DNA from 3 places in the Agrobacterium sp. H141 genome. Region 3 is predicted to be linked to each of the others. Evidence: predicted binding sites of a transcription regulator. Region 3 holds the regulator's gene; each other region holds the start of a gene.
The links. Region 3 encodes LexA, which represses DNA repair genes until DNA is damaged. Its sites were predicted from a motif close to TGTTCNNNNTGTGTTCNG; they were not measured.

Region 1: the regulator LexA is predicted to act here: its motif matches at 1,496-1,513, upstream of recA (recombinase RecA).
Region 2: the regulator LexA is predicted to act here: its motif matches at 1,639-1,656, upstream of ACWPM9_RS00955 (ImuA family protein).

What each region holds. Positions count from the first base shown of each region.
Region 1 covers NZ_CM169893.1:1,925,002-1,928,275, forward strand. Annotated here, with positions in the region: gene ACWPM9_RS08780 (pseudouridine-5'-phosphate glycosidase) at 1-402, opposite strand, end outside; gene ACWPM9_RS08785 (carbohydrate kinase family protein) at 452-1,396, opposite strand; gene recA (recombinase RecA) at 1,640-2,731, shown strand; gene alaS (alanine--tRNA ligase) at 2,881-3,274, shown strand, end outside.
Region 2 covers NZ_CM169893.1:207,011-210,284, forward strand. Annotated here, with positions in the region: gene ACWPM9_RS00935 (HpcH/HpaI aldolase/citrate lyase family protein) at 1-277, shown strand, start outside; gene ACWPM9_RS00940 (DUF1737 domain-containing protein) at 274-480, shown strand; gene ACWPM9_RS00945 (GlcG/HbpS family heme-binding protein) at 616-1,038, shown strand; gene ACWPM9_RS00950 (metallopeptidase family protein) at 1,079-1,519, opposite strand; gene ACWPM9_RS00955 (ImuA family protein) at 1,677-2,594, shown strand; gene ACWPM9_RS00960 (Y-family DNA polymerase) at 2,635-3,274, shown strand, end outside.
Region 3 covers NZ_CM169893.1:2,118,070-2,121,343, reverse strand. Annotated here, with positions in the region: gene kdsA (3-deoxy-8-phosphooctulonate synthase) at 1-320, opposite strand, end outside; gene ACWPM9_RS09760 (VOC family protein) at 317-1,213, opposite strand; gene lexA (transcriptional repressor LexA) at 1,423-2,136, shown strand; gene ACWPM9_RS09750 (hypothetical protein) at 2,090-2,899, opposite strand; gene ACWPM9_RS09745 (ComEC/Rec2 family competence protein) at 2,911-3,274, opposite strand, start outside.

The DNA of each region.
Region 1 (3,274 bases), 190 kb from region 3:
GCCGCCGATGCCGCCGGTGGCGAAAACCGAGATGCCGGCACGGGCCGCAGCGATCATGGTGGCGGCAACCGTGGTGGCGCCATTGCGGCGTTCGGCGATGGCAAAGCCCAGGTCGGCGCGCGACAGCTTCATCACATCCTTCATCTGCGCCAGTGCTTCCAGCTGATCCGGCTCCAGACCGATATGCAGCACGCCATGGAGAACGGCGATGGTTGCCGGGACGGCACCTTCCTTGCGGATGATCTCTTCCACGCTGCGGGCCATGTCGAGATTGCCGGGATAGGGCATGCCATGGGTGATGATCGTCGATTCCAGGGCGACCAGAGGCGCGCCGCGCTCTTTGGCTGCTGCGACTTCGCGCGAATAGACGATAGGCAGGGGGGACGACATGGCTTGGGTCATTGCTCTCATTCCGTTTCGTGTGCGCCCCGTCAGGCGCGACTTTTGGGCTTCATGACAGGTTTTCAGCTGGTGGCACAAGCTTCATATGCTGTTCGAGAACCGCTCGCGACAAATTTGCCGCCGTGGCATTGGTCGCCTGAAGGGTGATCGCGGCGCACGCGACGGCCTGGCGCAGCGCTTCGGCCAGCGGCTGGTGCGCAATGACTGCATCCAGAAAACCGGCTGTTGCAGCATCACCAGCGCCGGTGACATCGGCAACATGATCCAGCGGAGGCGGTGCAAGAAGGGCCGATTCATCGCCATTGAACGCGACAACCGCATCGCCACCATTTGTCACGATACCGGCTTTCAGGCCTTTGGCGCGCAAGAGTGCCGGCCATTCGGCCGTCGTGTCTGCGCGCCAGCCAGTCAGGGCGGTGGCCTCTGCCGTGTTCATGAACAGAAAGTCGAGTTGAGGTAGTATCGCGCTAAAGCGGACCACCTTGGCTGGAGAGATGGCGATTGCCGCCACGGGAATATTGCGATCGTTTGCTGCTTTGCAAATGGCAGCGAGCGTCTCCGCCGGGAGATTGGCGTCCGTCAGAATCAGATCTGTTTCATCAAGCGCATTTCTGACGGAGCTGACGCGCAGGCGGCGAGGCGTAAAAAGGCGGTAGAGGTCCATATCGGCCAGCGCTATCACCAGATTGCCATCGCGTTCGAGGATCGCGGTATAGCTTGGCGTGGCACGGTCTAGAAAGACAAAGGGGCGGTCGTCTATGCCGGCATCTATCGCTGCCTGAGCGACACTTTCGCCCGCAGCATCGCCACCCCTGGGCGTGATCAGGCGGACGGAATGGCCCAGTCTTGAGAGTGCGCGCGCGGCATTGAAGGCGCCGCCGCCGGGCTCCGCCATCCAGCTGCCCGGATTGCTGGCGCCTGGGGTGGTCGCACCTGAAATGCGCCCCCGGCGGTCGATATGGGCACCACCCAGAACCAGTATCCGCGCTGTCATTTCAGTCTCCTCTCAGACCCGGTTCCGGGCGAATCGTATAGGTGCAGCTGCCTGGGTGACTAGTCTTCTTCGCCATGGTTTTCCCCATCCGATCTTGTTGAAAACATATATAGAACATGAGGTTAAAACATTCATGAAATCAATCTGTTGGCGAGGACTTGTATTTTTGGAACAAAAAGAGTACAAACTCAGTCAGGACAGCTTCATTGCCTATGCGGCTTCAATAACCTAAAGGTGGATCTAATGGCACAAAATAGTTTGCGGCTCGTAGAGGACAAAACGGTGGATAAAAGCAAGGCATTGGAAGCGGCTCTTTCTCAGATTGAGCGTTCCTTCGGCAAGGGCTCGATCATGAAGCTCGGCTCGAACGAGAACGTGGTGGAGATCGAAACGATTTCGACTGGCTCGCTCGGTCTTGATATTGCTCTTGGCGTGGGTGGCCTGCCCAAGGGACGTATTATTGAAATTTACGGTCCGGAAAGCTCCGGTAAAACCACGCTGGCGCTGCAGACCATCGCTGAAGCGCAGAAGAAGGGCGGCATTTGCGCTTTCGTCGACGCCGAACATGCGCTTGATCCGGTCTATGCCCGCAAGCTTGGTGTCGATCTGCAGAACCTTCTGATTTCGCAGCCCGATACCGGTGAGCAGGCGCTTGAAATTACCGACACCCTCGTCCGCTCCGGCGCGATTGACGTTCTGGTCATCGACTCCGTTGCAGCGTTGACACCGAGAGCCGAAATCGAAGGCGAGATGGGCGACAGCCTTCCGGGCCTGCAGGCACGTCTGATGAGCCAGGCGCTGCGTAAGCTGACCGCCTCGATTTCCCGTTCGAATTGCATGGTGGTCTTCATCAACCAGATCCGTATGAAGATCGGTGTGATGTTTGGTTCGCCCGAGACCACGACGGGTGGTAATGCGCTCAAATTCTATGCGTCCGTGCGTCTCGATATTCGTCGTATTGGCGCAGTCAAGGATCGCGAAGAGGTTGTTGGCAACCAGACCCGCGTCAAGGTCGTCAAGAACAAGATGGCACCTCCCTTCAAACAGGTCGAATTCGACATCATGTATGGTGAGGGCGTATCCAAGACCGGCGAGTTGGTGGATCTGGGCGTGAAGGCAGGGATCGTCGAAAAGGCCGGTGCGTGGTTCTCCTATAACAGTCAGCGGCTGGGGCAGGGGCGTGAGAACGCCAAGAACTTCCTGCGCGACAATCCGGAGGTGGCACAGGAGATCGAGCTGTCGCTTCGCCAGAATGCAGGCCTGATCGCCGAGCGTTTTCTGGATAATGGCGGCCCCGGCAATGATGACGATGCCGAGGCCGTCAACGACGACTGATCCATCGCTAAATCATGTTATGACCGGTCATATATCGCAAGATGTATGGCCGGTTTTGCTTTGTCGGCTGGACAGTCTCGGTGGTGGGCGATAAAAGCCTTTGGTTTTAAGAGTATGAGCCAGCATATGGCAGCAGTGAAGGGCATGAAATGAGCGGCGTGAACGATATCCGGTCGACATTCCTCGACTATTTCAAGACGAACGGTCACGAGGTCGTGTCGTCTTCTCCGCTTGTGCCGCAAAATGACCCGACATTGATGTTTACCAATGCCGGCATGGTGCAGTTCAAGAACGTCTTCACCGGTCTCGAGCAGCGTCCCTATTCGACAGCGACCACGGCCCAGAAGGTGGTTCGCGCGGGCGGCAAGCATAACGATCTGGACAATGTCGGCTATACGGCACGTCACCACACCTTCTTCGAAATGCTCGGCAATTTTTCCTTTGGCGATTATTTCAAGGAGCGGGCGATCGAACTTGCCTGGAACCTGATCACCAAGGAATACGACCTGCCCAAGCATCGGCTGCTGGTGACCGTCTATTCGG
Region 2 (3,274 bases), 1.9 Mb from region 3:
CTTTGGCGCAGAATGTGCGCAAGGCAGGGCGATGGGGTTTGACGGAAAGATGCTGATCCATCCGGCGCAGATCGACGCTGCCAACCGGCATTTCGGTTTTTCCGACGAGGCAGTGGCTGAGGCGAAAGCCATTGTCTCTGCTTTTCAGGAGGAAGGTGCCGACGGGCTCAATGTGATCAATATGGACGGGCGCATGGTGGAGCGGCTCCATCTGGTGCAGGCTGAAAAACTGCTGGCGAAAGCTGCACTCGCCGAACAACGAAAGAAACAGGCATGAAACTTTACCGATTTCTCACTGGTCCGGATGATGCATCCTTTTGCCACCGGGTGACGGACGCCTTGAACAAAGGCTGGGAGCTGCATGGTTCGCCGCAGCATACCTTCAATGCAGCCGAGAACCGGCTCTATTGCGGTCAGGCCGTGACAAAGACGGTGGATGGCAAGGACTACGATCCGAGCATGAAGCTTGGCGAGCAATAAGACCTGAACCGGCTTGCGGCACAGGTGTTGTTCCACAAAAGTCCATTGTGCCAAGGCTTGAACTGAGAAAAGTTGTCCCGGCGAGTGATTGCTCGCCGGAGGCTTCGTTTCCGCGCGTTATTCAGGAGATTTCCCATGTTGACAATCAAGCGGCTCGATCAGGCCGAAGCCCAGATGCTCATTGCCGGTGCGCGGCAGAAGGCAAAGGAGATCGGCGTGCCCATGTGCATTGCCGTGACGGACGAAGCCGGGCAGTTGATTGCATTCGAGCGCATGGATGGCGGCAAGGTGACGAGCACGACGATTGCTATCGACAAGGCCTTCACCGCTGCAGCTGCCAAGAAGGCCACTCACGAATACGGCGCGGCAAGCCAGCCAGGCAATCCGACCTTCGGCATTCACTCGGCCATCGGCGGACGGCTGATGGTCGTCGGCGGCGGTTTGCCTGTTGTCGTTGACGGTGACGTTGTGGGAGGCATCGGCTTGAGTTCTGGAACACCCGCGCAGGATATGGAATGCGCCCAAGCCGGCATAGACCATCTCCTGTTACAGCTTTAAAGCTGATATCTGCTGCTCATAAAGCAGGTCGAAAAGCCGCTCAGCTGTCTGTGGCGGCTTCCTCGGCACTTTCTTCGATACGTTCCATGTCGTCATCGGAGAGGCCGAAATGGTGGCCGATCTCGTGGATCAGCACATGGGTGATAATATCACCTAAGGTTTCCTCGTTTTCCGCCCAGTAATCGAGAATCGGACGGCGATAGATCCAGATCTTATTTGGCAGATCACCCGTATCCAGGGTGAAGCGCTCGGACACGCCGCGCCCTTCGAAAAGGCCGAGCAGATCAAACGGCGTTTCCAGCGCCATGTCCTCGAACACGTCGTCGGTTGGAAAATCCGCAATCTCGATGGTCAGATCCTTGGTTAGCGCACGGAATTCTTCCGGCAGATGGCTATAGGCCTCCAGCGCCAGCGATTCAAAAATGCTGATCGTGGGAGCATGACGTTCATGCCAATCTGCGGTGTGGTCGATGCGGGCCATCAAATCTCCTTTGGGTCCTCCATATAGGCATTTTACCCCAGGTTTTCGAGAGAGAAACGGAGCGAGGAATATTTTCTCAAGAATCTTGGTTGACTCTTTTAGCGAGCTCTGGAATCCATAGGAACATATAGTGAACATATAGACAGGAGTAATCGCCATGGCCGGCAATGCCATGCCGCGAGAAAGGCTTTTTACGCTTCGTGAAACCATTGCCCGGATTGAGGGCAAGTCGGTTCATGCTGCCCGGGAAGCTGCCTTCAACGCTGAACATGCAAGCCGTGCTGACGAGGTCGGCGGGCTTGATGAAAATGGTGCGGAATTTTCTGATCTCGTTGGCGACATGACAATGACCGGCTCCAGCTTTCTGGAGGTCCGAAGCGGCCGGCTGGCGGATGCGGGTACGGCAAGCGGGTTTGCGCTTGCTCTGGCACTCAGCCGCAATGGTCATGACGCGCAGTCGAGGCGTCGCCTTCTTATGATTGCCGGTCCCTATGTGGTGCGAGAGGCTGGTATGGCCTATGCGCCCGGGCTTTTCGATTTCGGTGCTGGGTTCGGCGAAGTCGTCCATGCCATGCCGCGGCGGATCGAGGACGCGCTTTGGCTCGCGGATACCGCGCTTTCCTGCAAGGCCTTTTCTGCCGTCATTCTTGAAGTCGACGGTAATCCCAAAAAGCTGGGCCTGACCGAGAGCCGGCGCTTCAGCCTCAAGACGCGGGATTTTGGCAGCTGTCTCATCCTGTTGCGGCAGGGCGGGGAAGAAGAGGCTTCCAGTGCTGCGACGCGGGTGAAAGTGGCACCGGCACCTTCTGCAGCGCGCATTTTCGCCGGCATGCCGATCCCCGCCGCCAACAGCATCGGCAATCCCGTTTTTCGTGTGTCGGTGGAAAAGAGCCGAACCGCGACATCTTCCGATTTTCTGCTGGAATGGAACCGCCATGACCGTCGCCTTCTCACCCTCGCTTGCCCTTCCGATCAACGATCGCCGTATCCTGTCACTCAGTTTTCCGCGCCTTCCAACGGACAGGATCGCCCGCAAGAAATGGGGGCGCTCCTGGCGTTCGACCGGGCGTCCTGAGCATCCGCCGATCGTTTGTGCCGATCGCAGCGGCAATACGGTGCAGCTGACTTCCGTCGATGACGAGGGCCGTGCCATGGGATTGCGGATCGGACAGGGATTGGCCGAGGCGAGGGCCATTTGTCCTGAACTGGATGTGATCGAGAAGGATCACATTCAAGACCAAAATTTGCTGGAGGCCTTGGCGGACTGGTGCGACCGTTATACCCCGCTGGTTGCGATGGACGGCATGCAGGGGCTCTTTCTGGATATCACCGGTTGCGCGCATCTTTTCGGCGGGGAAAGCGCCATGCTTCGGGATGTGCTGGATCGGCTTTACCGGCTTGGCTTCGACGTCAGGGGCGCCATTTCGTCCTCGCCGGGACTTTCCTGGGCCTTGGCCCGCTTCGATGACGGACAGATCGTAAGGGAGAGCGAAGCGGCGCCCGTGCTTTCGCCGCTGCCGGTTTCATCTTTGCGCCTCGAAGAGTCGACGGTTGCTCTGCTCATTCGGCTTGGGCTGAAACAGGTCGGAGATCTCATGGCTTTGCCAAGGGCGCCGCTGGCCCGGCGTTTCGGCGCTCTTGTCCTGCTGCGGCTCGATCAGGCGCTCGGGCGCGTCAATGAACCGATTTCTCCGCGTCGGCCTCTGGCCATGTTGTCGGTCGAGCGGCAGCTGTCCGAGCCGATCCGGGATCAGG
Region 3 (3,274 bases):
TCCTCGGTGTGAATGTCGGTCAGCACAGGAAAGCCGAATTCCTTTTTAAGGTCTGCAAACACCTCAAGTGCCTGCTCCAGCCCGATACCGCGCTTCCCAGACAGAGATGTCCGGTTGGCCTTGTCAAAAGAGGACTTGTAGACGAGGCCGATGCCGAGCGTGTCGCAGATTTCCTTGATCTCGCCAGCCATCATAAAGGCGTGGTCGCGGCTCTCCATCTGGCAAGGGCCGGCGATCAACGAAAAGCGTGCGCTATTGGAAAAGGTGACCTTGCTTGCGCCATCGCCAACGACCACGCTTGAATTTGGTGAAATGCTCATGCCTTGTCCTCGAATATGAATGTTACGCCCTGACCCGCCGATGGTGGAACCACAAGGCGACCCTCCCGGGCTTCGTAAGAAATGCCATTAGCGGCAAGAAGCGCACCTGTCACGCCAAGATCGCCCACGGCAACGACTAATCCCGCGCCCTCAAGACCGGCGGTCCTGCTCATTACAGATAGACCATAGCTGCGGGTAAATCCGTCCGGCGTCATCACTTCTATCTGAGTGCCGCCGGCAGCGAATTCCAGTCTGCCGCCTCGGGTTGCTGAAGCATGCGCCTGAAACACAGCATCGATATAACCCTCAAATATTGAGGGGTCTTCCGCCGTCAAGATCACGCCACTCACACGCATTGCGCTATTGTCGTGTTGCGCCAGCGCCTCCTTGTCGATCGCCAGCGGCAACAGTCGCTCACAGGCAAACAGCAGCAGGTCAGGCGCTTGTTCATCCTTGGCGAAAGCCAGCTTGAAACCGGCTTTCGCCTCGCTTCCATCGGCCGCTTGAACAGGTCGCTCGAAAGACAGCATCTTGCCGGCAGACCGTCCCTCTGCCTCGAACCTTGCGTGATCCGCATCCGCGTCGCGGCTCTCGGCAATAATGGCCGACAGCCCCTCGCCACGATCTGCCCGAAACGCTTCATGGCGCGCCACAAACACATTGCCCTGCCGTATCGCGTCGTGGCATTTCTCAGGATCGGCAACACCCAGAGGCTCCAGATATCCGCCTTCGGAAAAATAAACACAGGCATTTTCGGTGCCGAATGGATGGAGCGCATCGGCTGCCACCGTGAAACCGAGCGCCGTCAACCGGTTGCGTGCGACCCCAAGCGCTCCGACAGGCAGGACAATATGATCGAGCGCGCGGGCCGGCGAGGCAGACGATGAATCCATGAACGGTTCCTCAGCATCAAAACGCGTCGGTTGTGCGCCATCGCAGGCTCAAACACAAGACATCGCACTTTATCGAACACTTTAGTTCTGATGTGCGCGCCGACCCATCAATTCCATTGTTGCCAGCCTCACAAAAATTTAGTCACTTGCAGAACACAACTGGAACAGATAGTGTATGTTCTGGATTTGTTTCATCAAAGGGAATCGCAATGCTGACCCGCAAACAACAGGAATTGTTGCTCTTCATTCACGAAAGAATGAAGGAGTCCGGCGTGCCGCCATCCTTTGATGAAATGAAAGATGCACTGGATCTGGCCTCCAAATCCGGCATCCATCGTCTGATCACAGCGCTGGAGGAGCGCGGTTTCATTCGCCGGCTACCCAACAGGGCAAGAGCACTGGAAGTGATCAAGCTTCCCGAAGCCTATTCACCCAGCATGCAGCCACGTCGCGGCGGTTTCTCGCCCAGCGTCATCGAGGGCAGCCGCGGCAAGACGCCACCGCCGATGCTGCGCCAGCCGAGCGAAGACAACAACAATACGGTTTCCGTTCCGGTGATGGGTCGCATTGCCGCCGGTGTGCCAATCTCTGCCATTCAGAACAACACTCATGAAATCAGCATTCCCGCCGAAATGGTCAGCAGCGGCGAGCATTATGCGCTTGAGGTCAAGGGTGACTCGATGATCGAGGCCGGCATCCTTGACGGCGACACCGTGATCATCCGCAATGGCTCGACCGCCAGTCCGGGCGATATCATCGTGGCGCTGGTCGATGACGAGGAAGCAACCCTGAAGCGCTTCCGTCGCAAGGGTGCGTCGATTGCTCTTGAAGCGGCCAATCCGGCTTACGAAACACGGATCTTTGGGCCTGACAGGGTCAAGGTTCAGGGTAAGCTGGTCGGCCTGATCCGCCGCTATCACTGAGGTCGGTGAGCACGGTCTCCACTGGTTTCATATCATAGCGGCCGCTGCGCCAATCATATCTACGATGCAGGCTCCAGGGCCTTGCACGGCCGGAGAAAGCAGAGCGCAAAGCGATTGCCCCGTTGCTGTGCGGGCCTAGCCATATTTCCAAAGAGCCCGTTTTGCGAAGTGTATCGGGCGTGATCAATCTCGCGCCCGAGCGACAATGGTCATAGCCAAGCCGTCGCGCAGAAATAACAATATCACCGAGATCGCAGGCCAGGCCTGAAAGCCGTGGCTCCTCAAGTGTCACCACCCGCCAGCCCCCGCTGATACGGGCAACGCACCAGACCTTGTTCAGGCAACTGAACTGGCCGTCGACCGACATGTCCAACATATGTGCGAGTTTCGTGCTGGCGTAGCGTATCGCATTTTCCGAAAGCACGGGAAAGCGGCGACCACCATCAGGGGTCGCGATGTCCCGCGGCGCAATCGCCTTGGCAAGCAAGGCATCCTCTTCGACAGCAGGTTTTTGATGGCTGTGGCGCTGCAAACCGTTCTGCCATTGGGTAAATATGAAGCCCGGCGGTCGGGCGCTCGTAGTGGCGATCACGTCCGCATTGTTGGCACCATTGCCGATCAACCCAACCAGACGACCGTCCTCATAGATCAGCAGATCGGCAGTCCTGTCTTTAGGAAGCGCCAATCCGGTGATCAGACCAACTGCGAGGATGGCGGTGCCAATATGCCTGATGCGACTTCGAAGCAGTGCCAGTATCAGCATGCCCGTAACCGCTAACGGCAAAACCCAACGGCCAGCCGCGCGCTACCGACATCGCCACCCCATTCGGCGACAGTATGGGCAATTGCGATGACGAGACCGAGTCCATGCCCCATGACGTCAAGCGGAAGTGTGTCGAGACCGATGGGCATCAGCAACATCGACACCAGGCCGGCCGGCATCACCACAAATGTGATGATCGGCATCGCCAACAGATTGGCCGGTAAACTATAGCCGGCGAGGCGGTGGAAATGCTCCAGCGAAAAGATCGCGGTCGACAAACCACCAATCACGGAAGTGAGGATCAGCCCGCCAACCACGCGGATGATCGCACCGGCAATGGGCATATCAGGCAAAAAGTCGAAATAGCCCTCGCGG